2 regions of the Pseudomonas sp. JQ170C genome follow, and region 1 is predicted to be linked to the other one. Evidence: riboswitches for the same ligand, from Rfam matches in the RefSeq annotation. Region 1 holds a riboswitch; the other holds the start of a gene.
The links. A riboswitch is a leader RNA that binds a small molecule or an ion and turns the genes downstream of it on or off. The one in region 1 is predicted to bind thiamine pyrophosphate.

Region 1 (9,018 bases):
ATGCAGGTGGAGGGAGAGGCCAACAGCCGCACTCCGTTGCGCATCTGGTCCCACTCCTGGTGGATATGCCCCCACAGCAAGGCACGCACCTGTGGATAACGATCCAGCACTGCAAACAAAGCGTCTGCATTGCGCAAGCCAATCGGCGCCATCCAGGCACAGTCGATCGGTACAGGCTGGTGGTGGAAACAGATCAGGTGATGGCGCCCGGGCGCCTCGCCCAAGGCCTGATCGAGCAACATCAGCTGGCTCTCATCCAGCACCCCGGGCACGGAGCCTGGCACGGCCGAGTTGAGCATCAGGATGCGCCAGTTGCCGATATCCACCACGGGCTCCAGCACCTGTGAGCCTTGCGCAGCCTGCTCCATCGGCAGCGGTTCGTCGTGATTGCCGGCGAGCCAGCGGGCCGGCGCCTTGAGACTCGCCGTCAGGTCGCGAAAACGGGCATAGGACGCTTGCGTGCCATCCTGTGACAGGTCGCCCGTAGCCAGCAGCAAGTCGATACGCGGCTGCTCGTCACGCACGCACGCGATGACCCGTTGCAGGCTTTCGCAGGTGTTCATGCCCAGCAATGTACGGTTCGCATCACCGAACAGGTGGCTGTCGGTCAGTTGCACCAGGCACACCGGCGAGTGGTCGTGAGGGATGGATTGTTGCGGCAAGGGCCGACTCCTTGGGCGGATTCAGCGCGATTATGGCGGCTGGCCGGGCTTGAGCAAATACTCGACAACAACCCGTGTCACATTTCAGCGAACGACAGCCAACTCATGACCGCACGCCAGGCAGTGGCTCAACCACTCGCCAAGGAACAGATTGAGCTGGGCTTTTTCGTCGGGCTGGTGCATCGCCGCATTCGGGTAGGGGTAGATGCTGCGAAAACGCCGGGCATGCTCGGCGCTGACCACTTCGGCCATGCGCGCATCGTGGTACACCTGCACCTCCAGTTGCGGCACCGGCAACCAGGGCAGGCTGTGCTCCTGGCGCACCCGCAGGGTGGTGGTGTACGGGCAGGCGAGCACCACATCCAGGACCAGCACACCCAGCATCTGGTCGCCCTGGGTCATGCCGATGCGACGCGAGCTTTGGGCGCTGCGCATATCCGGCAACAAACGCATCAAGCGCGCGTAGTTGGCCTCGCAGGCCGCTTGCAACCCGACCAGATCGACCCGGTAGCGCTCGCGCAACAGATTCACGACCATAGCCCCCTGACTTCATCTCGGTTCAAGGCCAGCCACTGCAAGGCAATGATGGTTGCCGCATTGGCGATCAGCCCATCGCGTACGGCCTGCAGCGCATCCTCGAACGCCCAGACCTTCACGCGAATATCTTCGCCCTCTTCTTCCAGGCCGTGCAGACCGCCCGCCCCAGCGCTGTCGCAACGTCCAAGATACAAGTGCACGTACTCGTCACTGCCGCCGGGGGACGGGAAATATCGCGTCATCGGCCACAGTGTCTGAAGCTTCAGCCCAGCTTCCTCCTGCGCCTCGCGGTGTGCAACTTCTTCCGGCACTTCGTCTTTATCGATCAGACCGGCGACCAGTTCGATCATCCACGGATTGGCAACCTTGCCCATGGCGCCGACGCGAAACTGCTCGATCAGCACGACTTCATCGCGCAGGGCATCGTAGGGCAGCACACACACCGCATCATGGCGCACGAACAATTCGCGGCTGATCTCCTGGCCCATGCCCCCGGCGAACAGTTCATGGCGCAGGCGCACCCGATCGAGCTGGTAGAAGCCCTTGAAGCAGTTCAGCCGCTCGACGATTTCAACGTCCTTGGGCACAGTGTTCAGCGTGTCTGACATGGGAATCCTCATAACCTCGTGTACCGCATCGCGCCATCCTAACCTGCGCACCGTCGCGTTTCACCCCTTTAAAGATAGCGCCCTGGCTGCGAGGATAGACGGCCTGCTGATGTATTGAGCTTAGTGGCGAACTGAAGGCCATGCCGACGGTCCAAGCCCGATTACCTTTGCCTTACAAGGATCATCATGACGCTTGTGAAACTGACTACCGTGGCCGTGCTGGCCCTGGCCCTGGGCGCCTGTCAAAGCTTGTTCCAGCCCAATATGCGCACGCCACTGGAGGTCAAGCGCGACCGCTGGGAGCACATCAAGCCCGGTTGCAATACGGCAGATTGCCCCCTGGTCAATATCGACACCATCCACTTCCCGGCCAATCCGAAGCTGGACGCGATCGTCGAGAAAAGCCTGCTGCAGATGACCCAGGACAACGAGCGCGATGCCCTGCCGACTTCGCTCAAGGCCTATGAAGACAAATTCATGGCCAGCGCCGAAAGCCGCCACAGCAGCTACCTGCAAGCCAAGGTACGCGAGCAGCATGACGGACTGGTGATCATCGAGCTGTCCAGCTACCTGGACACCGGCGGTGCCCACGGCATGCCCGGGCGCGGCTTCATCAACTACTCGCGCCAGCAGGACAAGGTCCTGACCCTGCAGGACATGCTGGTGCCAGGCCAGGAAGCGACCTTCTGGAAGACCGCCGAGGAAGCCCACAAGGGCTGGCTGATCAGCACGGGCATGGACAAGGACGCCGAGTTCGTCAAGACCTGGCCCTTCCGCCAGACCCCGCACATCGCCCTGACTTATGGCGCGGTGGTGCTCAAGTACGAAGTGTATGCCATCGCCCCGTATTCCATGGGCCACATCGAACTCAAGATCCCCTACCCGCGCCTGAACGGCATCATCAAGCCGGCGTTGTTTCCGGGTCGCGGCTGACGGACGGCGCCGCCATCCAGTACACGCACCCTGCCAGCAGCAAGGCGGGCAGGGTCGAGCCGACATCCGCGGCGTAGTGCGCCAGCAAATGATAGGTGGCGATCCCGCTGCCCCAGGCGACCAGCGCACGCCAGTGCAGGCTATGGATCGGGCTGGCATCGCTGCGGCGGCGACGCACGATGAAGTGATCGACCAGCACCACGCCGAACAGCGGGGCAAACACCGAGCCGATCAGTAGCAGGAAGTTCTGGTACTGCGCCATGGGCGCATAGCAGGCAATCAGGGTGCACAGCACGCCGATGGCCAGGGCCAGGTGCTCGACTTTCAGGCGAACCAGCAGGCCGGTGGAAACCGCTGCCGAATGGATATCGGCAAAGGCCTTTTCCGACTCGTCGAGCAGGATCAGCAGCAGCGGAATACCCAGGCCGGCGCCGGCCAGTGCCAGGAGCAAGGTATTGACCTCCCCTGCAGGAGCAAAGGCCAGGGTATAGGCCACACCCAGGCTCATCATCCATACGTTGCCCACGAAGTAGCCCAGTGCCGTGCCGATGAACACGCGGCTGGCATGGCGACTGAAGCGTGAATAGTCGGCAATCAGCGGCAGCCACGAAAGCGGCATGGCGATGGCGATATCGATGCCCACAGCCAGTGACATCGAGCCATCGCCGGCACGCGCCCACAGGGCGGCAAGATCGGCCTTGGCAAACAGGTTCCAGGTCAGCCACAGGCAGGCCCCGAGCAACAGCCAGATGCCCCACTTGCGCAGGATCTTGCGCACGAAGGTCAACGGCCCGCTGACCGCCAGCAAGGTCGCCAGGGCACCGAAGCACAGGGTCCAGAGCAATGGATTGGTCAGCGCGCTGCCTTCGCCGAAGGCGCGTGCGCCCAGGAGGCTCGCGGCATCGCGCATGACAATGATTTCGAATGAGCCCCAACCGATCAGTTGCAGCAGGTTGAGCAGCGCGGGCAGGCGCGCGCCATCGCGGCCCAGGCTGCGACGCAACGCGGCCATGGACGAGAGCCCCGTGTCGCTGCCGATGACGCCGACGGCCGCCAGCAGCAGGACACCCACGGACGTACCGAGGATGATGGCCAGCACCGCGTTGGCCAGGCCAAGGCCGGGGCCGAGCAAGGCGCCGGTCTGCAGGACCATCAGGCCGATGCCGAGGGAAAACCAGAGGGAGCAGAGATCGCGGCCGCTGAGGACGCGCTGCTGGGTGGTGACCGGGTGGTCGGGGGAAAATTGGCTGGGTGTGCTCACAAAGGGGATCTCGACAGGGAGAGTTTTTTTATTCTTGGGGTCTTTCGCGGGGCAAGCCCGCTCCTTCAGGAGGAGCGGGCTTGCCTCGCGATGCAGCGTCAAACCTTCTTGTACAACTGGCTGCCTTCCTGGCGGAACCGCTCGGCCTGCTCGCGCATGCCGTCCTCGACCGCTACATCCACCGCTTCAATGCGCTGATTGGCGGCGTACTCACGTACTTCCTGGGTGATTTTCATCGAACAGAACTTCGGCCCGCACATCGAGCAGAAGTGGGCGACCTTGGCCGAATCCTTGGGCAGTGTCTCGTCATGGAACGAACGCGCGGTGTCCGGATCAAGGCCCAGGTTGAACTGGTCTTCCCAACGGAACTCGAAGCGCGCCTTGGACAAGGCGTTGTCGCGGATCTGCGCGCCCGGATGGCCCTTGGCAAGGTCGGCGGCATGGGCCGCGATCTTGTAGGTGATGATGCCGGTCTTGACGTCATCCTTGTTCGGCAGGCCCAGGTGCTCCTTGGGCGTCACGTAGCAAAGCATGGCGCAACCGAACCAGCCGATCATCGCCGCACCGATACCGGAGGTGATGTGGTCGTAGCCCGGGGCGATGTCGGTGGTCAGCGGGCCAAGGGTGTAGAACGGCGCTTCGTCGCAGCACTCCAGCTGCTTGTCCATGTTCTCCTTGATCAGTTGCATCGGCACATGGCCCGGGCCTTCGATCATGCACTGCACATCGTGCTTCCAGGCGATCTTGGTCAGCTCGCCGAGGGTCTCCAGCTCACCGAATTGCGCGGCATCGTTGGCGTCGGCAATCGAGCCCGGACGCAGGCCATCGCCCAGCGAGAAGCTGACGTCGTAGGCCTTCATGATTTCGCAGATTTCGTCGAAGTGGGTATAGAGGAAGTTCTCTTTGTGATGCGCCAGGCACCACTTGGCCATGATCGAACCACCACGGCTGACGATACCGGTGACACGCTTGGCGGTCAGCGGTACATACCGCAGCAGCACGCCGGCGTGGATGGTGAAGTAGTCCACGCCCTGCTCGGCCTGCTCGATCAGGGTGTCGCGGAACAGCTCCCAGGTCAGGTCTTCGGCCACGCCGTTGACCTTTTCCAGCGCCTGGTAGATGGGCACGGTGCCGATCGGCACTGGCGAGTTGCGGATGATCCACTCGCGGGTTTCATGGATGTGCTTGCCGGTGGACAGGTCCATCACCGTGTCCGAGCCCCAGCGAATGCCCCAGGTGAGCTTGGCCACCTCTTCTTCGATGGACGAGCCCAGGGCGCTGTTGCCGATGTTGCCGTTGATCTTCACCAGGAAGTTGCGGCCGATGATCATCGGCTCCAACTCCACGTGGTTGATGTTGGCCGGAATGATCGCGCGACCGCGGGCGATTTCCTCACGGACGAATTCGGCGGTGATTTCTTTCGGGATGCTGGCACCGAAACTGTGCCCGGCGTGCTGCTGGCTCAACAGGCCAGCGGCGCGGGCCTCTTGCAGCTTCATGTTCTCGCGGATGGCAACGTATTCCATCTCCGCGGTGATGATGCCTTGGCGCGCGTAGTGCATCTGGCTGACGTTGGCGCCGGCCTTGGCGCGGCGCGGGTTGCGTACATGGGCGAAGCGCAGTTTGGTCAGCTCGGCATCGGCCAGGCGCTGCTGGCCGAAGTCCGACGACAGGCCTTCCAGGCGCTCGGTGTCACCACGGGCGTCGATCCAGGCCGAGCGCACGTCGCCCAGGCCTTTGCGCACATCGATGATGACGTCGGGATCGGTGTAGGGACCGGAGGTGTCGTAGACCAGCACCGGGGCATTAGGCTCGCCGCCGAAGTCGGTGGGGGTGTCATCCAGGCTGATTTCGCGCATGGGTACACGGATGTCCGGGCGCGAGCCTTCGACATAGATTTTGCGCGAGCGGGTGAACGGCTGTACGGACTGTTGATCGACCTGGGCCGACTCACTCAGATTGGCGTATTTTTCTTGTTTACTCATCACAGGCTCTCCAGACGGCTTCCTAGCAGTGGAATGTCGGGGGAGAACCTGAAAGGCACGGACGCACCAAGGACGGTGCTGTGCCAAATGCGCGGTGATGCCTGCAGCTGCAACGGCTGACTCGACATTCCCGGACCTGGCACAAGAGACTCGCCGGGAAAGCGAGAAATCTTGTTCCCTACGCAGGCGCTAACCTGATCAGGTTCAACGGGATCCGGATTATCCGATCTCAGCCTCAACGCAAGGCACCCCGACAAGAACGCGCCCAGTCTAGACTGGACTCACCTGCAAAGCCAACAGTACAAGCACGGCCACGATAAATGGCGCAAATGGCAGATTGTTGCAAAGTGTCCGCGCATCTACACTCACCGGTTCAGAAACACTCAATTGTTCAAGGATCGCCCTATGCTGCGCAAACTTTCACTGGCCCTTGCCGTGTCTTGTGCTACCAACGGAATGGCCTGGGCAGCAGATGTGCCCTTGTCGGCAAAGACCGACCTGGTCAGCGTCTACCAGGAAGCTGTGAACAACAACGCCGACCTCGCCGCAGCCCGCGCCGACTATGGCGCACACAAGGAAGTGGTACCCCAGGCCCGCGCCGGCCTGCTGCCGAACCTGTCGGCCGGTGCCGATATGCTGAACACCCGTACCAAGCTCGACAGCCCTTCGATTACCTCCAACCGCAGCGGCAATTCCTGGCAGGCAACCCTGGCCCAGCCGGTCTTTCGTGCCGATCGCTGGTTCCAGTTGCAAGCCGCCGAAGCGGTCAACGAACAGGCGGCCCTGGAGCTGTCGGCCACCGAGCAGAACCTGATCCTGCAAACTGCGGAAAACTACTTCGCCGTGCTGCGCGCCCAGGACACCCTGGCCTCGACCAAGGCCGAAGAAGCGGCCTTCAAGCGCCAGCTTGACCAGTCCAATGAACGTTTCGACGTAGGCCTTTCCGACAAGACCGACGTGCTCCAGTCCCAGGCCAGCTACGACACGGCACGGGCCAACCGCATCGTCGCCCAGCGCCAGGTCGACGACGCCTTTGAAGCGTTGATCACCCTCACCAACCGCTACTACAACTCGGTACAGGGCATCGTCCACACCCTGCCGGTGCAGGTACCGGTCCCCAACGACGCCAAGGCCTGGGTAGAAACCGCCGGCAAACAGAACCTCAACTTGCTGGCGACCAACCATGCCGTCGATGCTGCCGAAGAAACCCTGCGCCAGCGCAAGGCCGGGCATGCACCGACCGTGGATGCGATAGCGCAATACCAGAAAGGCGACAATGACAACCTGGGCTTCAGCAACCCCAACCTCGGCGGGACCATCAGTGGCGATGTCGAGCAGACCAGCGTCGGCCTGCAGCTGAACATCCCGATCTACAGCGGCGGCCTGATCAGCTCCCAGGTGCGTGAGGCGTACCAGCGCTTGAACCAGACCGAACAGCAGCGCGAAAGCCTGCGCCGCCAGGTGGTGGAAAACACCCGTAACCTGCACCGCGCGGTGAACACCGACGTAGAACAGGTACAGGCGCGCAAGCAGTCGATCATCTCCAACCAGAGCGCGCTGGAAGCCACGGAAATCGGCTACCAGGTCGGTACCCGCAACATCGTCGACGTGCTCGATGCCCAGCGCCAGCTGTACACCTCGGTGCGCGACTACAACAACACCCGCTACGACTACATTCTCGACAACCTGCGCCTGAAGCAGGCGGCGGGCACCTTGAGCCCGCAGGATCTGACGGACTTGGCCCGGTACTTGAAACCGGACTACAACCCGGACAAGGACTTCCTGCCGCCTGATCTGGCGGCTGCGGCCAAGGCGAATTTCGACGCCAGGCCTTGAACCCATCGCCGGCAATGCCGGCTCCCACACGCGAAAGTGCGGGGGCCGGCATTGCCAGCGATAGAACGCACCGCGTTATTGAATCAACCGCCCCAAACCTTCCAGCAAGCGCTGCAACGCGCCCTGGTTGGCTTTCATCACCGCCCGCCCCGCCTCGCCCATGCGCTGCGCATCCTGCGGCAACTCGATCAGGCGCTGAACCTGCGCCGCCAGCCCCTGGGCATCCTCCACCTCCTGCAACGCCCCTGCCTCGCGCAACATCGCCGCGATTTCCAGGAAGTTGAACAGGTGCGGCCCACTGAGCACAGGCAATGACAAGGCCGCCGGCTCCAGCAAGTTATGCCCGCCATTGGGCACCAGGCTACCGCCTACGAAGGCGATATCGGCCAGCGCATAGAGGAACAGCAGCTCCCCCATGGTGTCGCCCAGCAACACGGCGGTTTCTGCATTCACCGGCTCGGCGCTGGAGCGGCGGATCGTCGGGAACTGCGCACAGCACAACTCGAACACCGTGTTGAACCGCTCCGGGTGCCGCGGCACCAGGATCAGCAAGGCGTCGGCATGCTGCGCGAGCAACTGGCGATGGGCGGCGAGAATCACTTCGTCTTCGCCTTCATGGGTGCTGGCGGCGATCCACACCGGGCGCTGGCTGGCCTGCCACTGTGCCCGCAGGTCACGCGCGCGGGGCAGCAGTTGCTCGTCGATGCGCAGATCGAACTTGATCGAGCCGGTCACTTGCACGCATTGCGCCCGTGCCCCCAGTTGGCGGAAGCGCTCGGCTTCGGCCTCGGTCTGCACGGCAATGAAATTCATCTCGGCCAGCATCGGCCGGGTCAGCCCGGCAAAGCGGGCATAGCCACGGGCCGAACGCTCGGACAATCGCGCATTGGCCAGGGCTACCGGGATACCGCGCCTGGCGCATTGGTGGATGTGGTTGGGCCAAAGCTCGGTCTCCATGATCACCGCCAGCCGGGGCTGGATATGATCAAGGAAGCGCCCGGCGGCCCAAGGCAGGTCATAGGGCAGGTAACAATGCTGGATCCGTGGCTCGTCGGCGAACATCGCTTGCACGCGCTCAGAGCCGGTCGGGGTCATGCAGGTGATGGTGATCGGCAGCTGTGGATAAGCCTTGAGCAGCGCGCGGATCATCGGCGCGGCGGCAATGCTCTCGCCCACCGACACGGCATGCACCCAAA
Region 2 (9,018 bases), 2.4 Mb from region 1:
TCGCCACCGGCGGCCATGCCGTCGAGGGAATGGCGAGGCAAACCACCGTCCCAACCGCCGACCTGATTCGGGTCCAGGTTGGCCCACAGGGCTTTGCCGGTGTTTTTCAGCGCGGTGGCCTTGTCGGGGTCGAGCATGTCCAGCGGTGGGGTTGGCGGACGTTGGCCGACGGTACTTTCCATGCCGCCGATCCAGAATGGATAGCCAGGGTTCTTCAGGCTGCCGTCGGCGTTGAGGTCACTGCGGTCTACCAGTACCAGCGAGCCAATGGCACGGGGGGCCTGGTCGTGGTGACCGGAGTCGTCATCGCCGGCTTCCTCTTCGTCGTCATCGTCATCGTTTTCGGCCACCAGGGTCGGCGCCAGTTTTGGAATCACCGCCACTTTGCCCGGCATCGGCGCCATGGCCTTGCCTGGCAGCGGCACAATGGCCGGAATAGGCGTGCCGGCGACAATCTCGCCGTCGGGCAGGGCCCGGGCACCGGCAGCCGGTTTGCCACTGCGCAAGGCATAGGGTTGGCTGTGATAGCCGTCTTCGCCCTGGTTGGACACCTCAAGGCGGGTGCCTTCCTCGAACACATCATGTACCCGCCACATGCTCCACATGCCTTGGGCAAAGTGCGGATAGAAGTGGCAGTGGTAGATCGCATCGCCCGCGACCCGGTTCCGGTTGCCCGAACCGCCGTTGGCGATTTCATAGGTGTAGCCCACCCCCGGGCCAATGCCCTGGGCGTCGACATAGTCGGAGTTGTCGTCATTGGGGTTGAACAGCCACTGGTGCCCGTGCAGGTGGAAAATGTGCTGCTCGTGGCCGTTGTGGGTGTTGCGGAACTTGACGAAGTCACCAATGTAGCTGTGGTTGACGTTGGCAGGCTCTGCCGGGTACAGGGCCATGGTGGCCTTGACGCCGATCTGCTCGGCGCTCGGGGTCTGCCCCGGGCGAATGTTTTCAAGGCCGATGTTGGCGGGCACATCGACCAGCATCGCCACGTCACCGACGGTGTGCGAGCTCAGGAAAAACTCTTCATAGGAGCACGACAGGCAGTCGTGCATCGGCCCCACGCCCAGGCGGTTGGCCACCACTTCGGCGCCCATGCCGCCGGAACCGTAGTTGATCATGAACGAGTCGCGGGTCGGCTCCAGCACATGGCCCATGACCGGGTCGGCCCAGTAGCCGGGGAAGGCCTGGGTGGCGGCCGCTTCATCGGTGAACTGGGCGGCGAAGTCGCGGAACGGCTCCAGGCGGTTGGGCACCGCCGGGTTGCGCTTGCCGATGCTCTCCAGCGGGTAGGTGGACGGCGGGAAGCTGCCATCGGTGTTGGGGCCCATGACCACGGCATCGGATTCACTGGAAATGATCTCGCTGCCATCGACCATGGCGATGATCGGCGAGCCGGCCTTGCCTTCGCGGATCCAGGGTTCGCGCTGCGGATAGCGCGCCTGGTAATCGACGATCGGCTGGCCGGTCGGTGCCCGGCCGGTGGTGGCCAGGCGCATCTCTTCCTCGGTCAGGGTATTGCGGTAGGTGCGGGCATACTTGGGCAGCACCACCACCTGGCCGAACAGGCCGTTGGCGACGTTGCCGGCGCCGCCCTGGCCGCCGAAGGTGGCACCCTGGCTGGTGGCGGCGAAGGCGCCTTCGCGCTCGGCATACAAGGTGTAGGTACGGGTGGCGCCGGGGGCGATCAGGAAGTTGCCGTTGCGGCCGGTGTTGGCGGCGATGTCACCGATGCTGTTGACCGCCTGCATACCGTTGACCTGGAAGCCCACATGGCGGTCGGTGACCTGGTCATCGACCACAAAGCTCTCGTCACCTTGTTCGTTGCCTTCGTTCTCGAACTCGTTCTCTTCGGCCTCGTTTTCTTCGCCTTCGTTTTCTTCTTCGTGATCGATACCGTGTTTGTTCGGGTTGGCCTGATAGGCCAGGAGGTTCTGCAGATTCACGGTCAGGCAGTCACCGGCGGCCACCCGCAGCACAATGGGCCGTGGCCGCTTGTCGGGCCGCAGCGTCACCTTGCCCGGCACCGCGGCCCCGCCATGGGCCAGGGAGACATTGTGCTCGTCGACCACGTCGCGGCGCAGGGCGAACATCATGCCATTGGCGTTCTGCGCCCCCAGCCGGTTGAACATCAGCGGCTGATCGAGGGCAACCACGTTGGCCACCAGGTTGCGTTCGCAACGCACCGCAGCCTCGCTGACGTCCTGCCAACCCAAAGTGGCAGCGGCCAGCAGCAATGAGGTAAGGACAGAGCCTTTAAGGGGGGTCATCGTGCACCTCCGCTGGTGCCTTGGGTTCTCTGAGAAGGCTTGAGCAAGCCCCGTGCCAGATGGTTTTTTAGTTATTTATCAGAAGCTTGGAGCGGGTACTGAATCTTGATTGGGGGGGATTCCCCGGTATTCCCCACTAAACGGGGGAAGCCCTTATCGCGGGGCATCACGGCATCGGGCCCCGCCCTGCACTTTGGATTCCCCGGCATTCCCCACTGAACGGGGATACGCGGGTGTAGCCGCTGCCGTCAGGCTGCGATCGGCCGCGAAGCGGTCGTAGTGCCCTCTGGCGACTGCTACGCAGTCGATCGCAGCCTGGCGGCAGCGGCTACGAAAGCGATAAGCCCTCACAGCGGCGCATCCACGGCCAAGCCCTGCAACCGCCGGTACTGGCGCAGCACCTGTGGGAGCGGGCTTGCCCCGCGATAAGCCCTCACAGCGGCGCATCCACGGCCAGGCCCTGCAACCGCCGGTACTGGCGCAGCACCTGTGGGAGCGGGCTTGCCCCGCGATAAGCCCTCACAGCGGCGCATCCACGGCCAAGCCTTGCAACCGCCGGTACTGACGCAGCACCTGTGGGAGCGGGCTTGCCCCGCGATAAGCCCTCACAGCGGCGCATCCACGGCCAAGCCCTGCAACCGCCGGTACTGGCGCAGCACCTTGGGCACGTAGCGCTGGGTCTCGGCATACGGCGGCACCACCCGTCCGCGGCGCATCACGGCATCGGGCCCGGCGTTGTACGCGGCCACCGCCAGGGTGATGTCGTTGTCAAAGAGGGTGAGCATGCGTTTCAAGTAGCGCGCCCCGCCCTGCACGTTGGAGGCCGGGTCCAACGCGTTCTTGACGCCCAGCTCCTTGGCGGTGTCGGGCATCAGTTGCATCAGGCCCACCGCGCCACTGGCCGAGCGGGCATTGGGGTCGTAGCGCGATTCGGCCTGGATCACCGCATGCAGCAGGGCTTCGGGCAAATCGTTGGCCTTGGCCGCCGCCGCAACCACCTTGGCATAGGGCATGCCGGTGATCAGTTGCGCCTGGCCGCTGCTGGCCAGACTCGCCCCCGGCTCGCTGATCACGCGCTGGTACGCGCGCCCGGGTCGATGGACGTTGGACAGCACGTAGCTGCCGTCGGCCTTGATCGAGATGTAGACATCGGCCTGGGCCGGGCTGGTCGAGGCCAGCCATACAAACATTCCTGCAGTGAGCCAGCGCATAATGCCGCCCTCCCCGTTGCGTCCCCCGAAAAGTGGGGCATATGCCCCGATTGCCGAGGCTTTCATTCACTGACGCAAGCACTGTGCCGCCTTGCCATGCCCGTGGCGCAAAGGCTTGGCGCAGACGCGCACGGCATTTGCATGAGGCCTTGCAGACGCACAATGGAGGGCTGGTCATGTACAACAAGAAACGCGCACAACAGGGGTTCACCCTGCTCGAACTGCTGGTGGTGCTGGTGGTGCTGGGGTTGTTGGCGGGGATCGTCGCGCCCAAGTATTTCAGCCAGTTGGGGCGCTCCGAAGCCAAGGTGGCACGGGCGCAAATCGAAGGCCTGAGCAAGGCCCTGGACCTGTATCGGCTGGAGGTAGGGCATTACCCCAATTCCGAGCAAGGCCTGAACGCACTGGTCGTGGCCCCCAGCGACGAAACCCGCTGGTCCGGGCCGTACTTGCAGAAAAAAGTCCCCCAGGACCCGTGGGGCCGCAACTACATCTACCGCCAGCCTGGCGAGAACGGTGAGTACGACCTGCTGTCGATGGGCAAGGACGGCCAACCCGGTGGTGACGGTGAAAACGCCGAGATCACCAGCTGGCAGTAAGTGGAGGAACGACCCATGCGCTATGAGCTCAAGGCTCTGGGCAAGGCTGGCGTGGTCCTGCTGACGCTGGACGCCCAGGATGCCGGACAAGCCCGCCAGCAGGCCGAGCAGCAAGGCCTGCGGGTGGTCAGCGTGCGCAGTTGCGAGCGCTTCGCCAAGCTGCGCTGGCGGCGTGGCGAGGTGTTCGACCTGGTGCTGTTCAGCCAGGAACTGACCACCCTGCTCAACGCCGGCCTGCCGCTGATCGACGCCCTGGAAAGCCTGGCCGAGAAAGAGTCGGCGCCCCAGGCCCGCAAGACCCTGGGCGAGCTGGTGCGCCTGTTGTACGAAGGCAAGTCGTTCTCCCAGTCGCTAGCCCAGTTGCCGAGTGTGTTCCCGCCGCTCTACGTCGCCCTGGTGCAGTCCAGCGAAAAGACCGGTGCCCTGGGGGATGCCCTGGGCCGCTATGTTGCCTATCGCCAGCGCATGGACGAAGTCCGCCAGAAGATCATCAGCGCCTCGATTTACCCGCTGTTGCTGTTGTTGGTCGGCGGCGGCGTGGTGCTGTTCCTGCTCGGCTATGTGGTGCCGCGTTTCAGCCTGGTGTTCGAGGGCCTGGGCACGGAACTGCCCTGGCTGTCGCGGTTGTTGATGCAGGCCGGTATGTTCCTGCATGCCCACCAGGCACCCCTGGGCATCGGCTTTGTCGCAACGATGGTGGCAATGTTCGTGCTGCGCCGCGACCCGCGCGTACGGCGCTGGCTCAACCGTCAACTCGAACGCTTGCCGGCCCTGCACCGGCGGCTGGTGATGTATGAACTGGCACGGTTCTACCGCTCGCTGGGGATTCTGCTTCAGGGCGGCATCCCGATCCTGACGGCCATGCAGATGGCCCGCGGCCTGCTGGGGGCTGCTGCCAGCCAGCGCCTGGAGCACGCCTGCGAACGGGTGCGCGAGGGCTTGTCGCTGTCGGCGGCGCTGGAGGCCGGGCAGCTGGTTACGCCGGTGTCGCTGCGCTTGCTGCGCGCCGGTGAGCAGTCGGGCAACCTGGGGCAGATGATGGAACGCAGCGCCGACTTCTACGACGAAGAGATCGGCCGCTGGATCGAGTGGTTCGTGCGCCTGTTCGAGCCGTTGCTGATGACCTTCATCGGGCTGTTGATCGGCTTTATCGTGATCTTGATGTACATGCCGATTTTCGAGCTGGCCTCGAGCATCCACTAGGCTGCCTAGGCTCTGTATGAAAAGGTTTGAGACGAAGGTCAGGCAAGGCTGTTTTCAACGCAGCCTCACCGAGTATCAAGGCTTTTCGTACCGAGCCTGGCGGGCAACGTGACATTCCTGTGCGCTTGCTGTATAGATTCGGCCCACCAAGGGGAGCCCGGCAACGGGCTGAGAAACCGCTGGCACACGCAGCGCGGTGACCCTTAACACCTGATCCGGATCATGCCGGCGAAGGGATGGGAATAGCCAACCTGCCTTTTTGCCGGTCTCACTGCGAGGCCGCCCATGTCTGCAACAACCGGTCTCGCTGTCGCCATCAATGAGGACAGCAGGATGACCGAACGCTTTACCGACACCCTTCGCCGCCAGAGCGAACCACGCTGGACCCAGTGCATCGAACATCGCTTCGTCAACGAACTGATGGCCGGCACCCTGGACGATACCGTCATGGTCAATTACCTGATCCAGGACCATCGCTTCATCGACAGCTTTCTGACCCTGCTGGGCGCCGCCATTGCCACGGCCGACACCTTCGAGGCGCGCCTTCGCCTGGGGCGCTTTACCGGGGTGATTTCGGGGGAAGAGAACACCTATTTCCTGCGGGCCTTCGAGGCGCTGGGCGTGAGCGAGGCGCAACGCCTGCAAGCACCGGATTCGCTGCCCACCGCAGGCTTCAAGGCGATCATGCAGGAAGCGGCGGCCACCCGCTCCTACGCTGCTGCCCTGGCAGTGCTCAACGTGGCCGAAGGCCTGTACCTGGACTGGGCACTGCGCGCGCCCAAGGCACTGCCGCCACGCTTTGAACACGCCGAGTGGATCACCCTGCACGACAACCCGGACTTCCAGGCCTTTGTCGCCTTCCTGCGCGCCGAGCTAGACCGGGTAGGCCCTGCCCAGGCGCAGATCAGTACCGACTTCTTCCTGCGCGCCGTCGCGCTGGAACATGCCTTTTTCGACGCCGCCTACGACCTCAAGGGGTAATCCATGGACATCTTCGAGCGCCTCAAGCAGGCCGCAGCCGCCGACTGGAACAGCTACGTCGACCACGACTTCGTTCGCCAGATGGGCGCCGGCACCCTGCCCCAGCCGGCCTTTCGCAAATACCTGGTGCAGGACTACCTGTTCCTGATCCAGTTTGCCCGCTCCTGGGCGCTGGCCGCCTACAAGAGCCGTACCCTGGCCGACATCCGCTCGGCCCAGGCGGGGCTGGCGGCCATCCTCGACGAGACCGAACTGCACGTGCGCCTGTGCCAGCGTTGGGGCCTGTCGCCTGAAGCGCTGGCGGCCACGCCGGAACACCAGGCGACCGTGGCCTATACCCGTTTCGTCCTGGACTGCGGTGCGGCAGGCGACCTGCTTGACCTGCATGTGGCCCTGGCGCCCTGCGTCATCGGCTATGCCGAAATCGGTCGCAACCTGAGCCCCGAGGGGATCGAAGCCCTGGCCGATCACCCGTACCGCGAGTGGATCGGCGAATACGCCGGTGCCGGCTACCAGGCGGTAGCGACAGCGGCCCGGGCCCACCTGGACGACCTGGCTTCACGGGCCATGACCGAACGTCGGTTCGAGGAGCTGGTGAAGGTCTTCGCCCAGGCCTCACGGCTGGAAGCCGACTTCTGGCAGATGGGCCTGGACGCCCAACGGCCACTGTAGGAGCGGCCTTGCCCCGCGATGGATCTTGAACCTTGCCGATAGATCCGGATGTGTACGACCCTGGGGCCTCTCGCGGGGCCAGCCCGCTCCCACTGGGGGCTACAACCCCCAATGCATCAAGGCCAGCACCAGCAAGACCAGGAACACCGTCTCCCCCACCATCAAGGCAATGGGCTTGATCCCGACCTTGGCCAGCTCCTTGAGCTGGGTCTTCATCCCCAACGCACTGATCGCCACCACCAGGCACCAGCGCGACAGGTCGTTGACCCCACCCTGCACCAGCGCAGGAACCCAACCGGTACTGTTCAGGCACGCCAGCAGCACAAACCCCACCGCGAACCACGGCAACAGCGGCGGCCGCTGCCCACTGGCGTCGTCCCCGGCGCGCCGGGTAATCATCGCCGCCACCACGATCACCGGCAGCAACATCGCCACCCGCATCAGTTTCACTACGGTGGCCACATCGCCGGTCTCGGTGCCCATGCTGTAGCCCGCCCCCACCACCTGCGCCACATCGTGGATGGTGGCGCCCAGGAACACCCCGGCCTGCGGCGGCGACAACTGCAGCCAGTCGGCAATCATCGGGTAGAGGATCATCGCCAGGGTCGACAGCGCCGACACACCAATCACCGTAAACAGCGTGGCGTGTTCCTTCTGCTTGTGCGCCGGCAACGCCGCCGCCAGGGCCAGTGCCGCCGACGCCCCGCAGATGGCCGTCGCCCCGCCGGTCAACATGCCGAACAGGCGGTTGAAGCCCATTGCCTTGGCAACCACCATCGACACGCCAATGGTCACCACCACAATGATGATGACCAGCGCCACCGGCTTCCAGCCAAGGCTGGCTATCTGCTCCAGGGTAATGCGCATGCCCAGCAGCGCGACCCCGATGCGCAGCACCGTGCGCGCGGTGAACTCGATACCGGCCTTGCAGCGCCCGTCGACCGAGAGAAAGTTCAGGGCCATCCCCAGTAACAGGGCAAACAGCATCACCGGCGCGTCGTAGTGCTCACTCAAAAAACTCGCCGCCGCCGCCGCGATCAGGCTGACGATAAAACCGGGTGCCAGCTCCCGCGCACGGTGGTTGACGGTGGCAATTGCGATTGTGGTCATTGGCCAGGCTCCTGGGCATCCAACACGATGTACACCTGCTCGCCCTGGCGTTCGACCGGGTAGCTCGGCACCTTGAGCGCCGTGGAATTGAGCAGGTAGCCGCTGGCCAGATCGAAGCGCAGGCCATGGGCGCAGCACTGGATCACCCGCCCATCCAGACGCCCACCGCACAACGAGGCGCCCTGGTGCGGGCAACTGTCGTCGATGGCGTACAGGGTGTCGGCGACGTTGAACAGCGCCAGGCTCCTGCCCTCGAATTCCACCAGCGCACGGCTGTCGCGCGCAGGCACCTTGTGGGCGGGTACGGGGTATCGAAGCGTCATGCTGCCGCCTCTTGCAGGCACTCGCGCATCACCTCGAGCAACACCTCGACCGGCTGCGCGCCTGACACCACTTGGCGCTGGTTGAACCGCAAGCACGGCACACCGCTGGCCGGTGCCGGGCTTGCGCTGGTGAACGGCGTACCGTCACCGCGCAGGCAGTCGGCGACCTGTGCCGGCATCAGCCCGCAGCCCTCGGCGATGTTCAGCAAGGTGGCGCGATCGCCAAGGTCCTTGCCCTGGTGAAAGTAGGCGGCGAACAGCTGATCGAGCAGTGCCTCGGCCTGGGTCGGGTTGCCCAGGGCCACGGCGCGCTCCAGCAAGCGGTGGGCATCGGCGGTGTTGGGCATGCGGCTGATACGGGAAAAGTCTATGTGCGCACCTGCCGCACTGGCCGCTACCCGCACCTGGGCCTGGCGATGGCGCACCGCCTGCTCGCTGCCCAGCCGCTCAAGGTAAAACGCCTCGAACGGCAGGCCCTCCACCGGTACCTGCGGCAGCAGTTGCACGCCCCGCCAGCGCAGGTGGACCTGTAGCTGGGGTTGCTCGGCGCGCAGTTGCTCCAGCGCACGCTCAAGGTGGCGCTGGCCGATCAGGCACCAGGGGCAGATAAAGTCGAAAAAAACATCAATGGACAACACGGGGTTCACGGTTT

Region 2: it holds a riboswitch for thiamine pyrophosphate, as region 1 does, so the genes downstream of both, U9R80_RS13395 (TenA family protein) here and thiC (phosphomethylpyrimidine synthase ThiC) in region 1, are expected to answer to the same signal.

What each region holds. Positions count from the first base shown of each region.
Region 1 is NZ_CP141608.1:494,820-503,837, reverse strand. It holds gene cpdA (3',5'-cyclic-AMP phosphodiesterase) at 1-662, opposite strand, end outside; gene U9R80_RS02190 (DUF1249 domain-containing protein) at 747-1,199, opposite strand; gene U9R80_RS02185 (NUDIX domain-containing protein) at 1,190-1,807, opposite strand; gene U9R80_RS02180 (RsiV family protein) at 1,994-2,740, shown strand; gene cytX (putative hydroxymethylpyrimidine transporter CytX) at 2,709-4,001, opposite strand; gene thiC (phosphomethylpyrimidine synthase ThiC) at 4,100-5,986, opposite strand; TPP riboswitch at 6,145-6,249, opposite strand; gene U9R80_RS02165 (TolC family outer membrane protein) at 6,392-7,822, shown strand; gene waaA (lipid IV(A) 3-deoxy-D-manno-octulosonic acid transferase) at 7,898-9,018, opposite strand, start outside.
Region 2 is NZ_CP141608.1:2,902,398-2,911,415, reverse strand. It holds gene mnxG (manganese-oxidizing multicopper oxidase MnxG) at 1-2,267, opposite strand, end outside; gene U9R80_RS13410 (lytic transglycosylase domain-containing protein) at 2,873-3,478, opposite strand; gene gspG (type II secretion system major pseudopilin GspG) at 3,655-4,077, shown strand; gene U9R80_RS13400 (type II secretion system F family protein) at 4,093-5,280, shown strand; TPP riboswitch at 5,420-5,534, shown strand; gene U9R80_RS13395 (TenA family protein) at 5,614-6,261, shown strand; gene U9R80_RS13390 (TenA family protein) at 6,265-6,933, shown strand; gene U9R80_RS13385 (YeiH family protein) at 7,033-8,043, opposite strand; gene U9R80_RS13380 (Rieske (2Fe-2S) protein) at 8,040-8,366, opposite strand; gene U9R80_RS13375 (DsbA family oxidoreductase) at 8,363-9,013, opposite strand; gene U9R80_RS13370 (MFS transporter) at 9,010-9,018, opposite strand, start outside.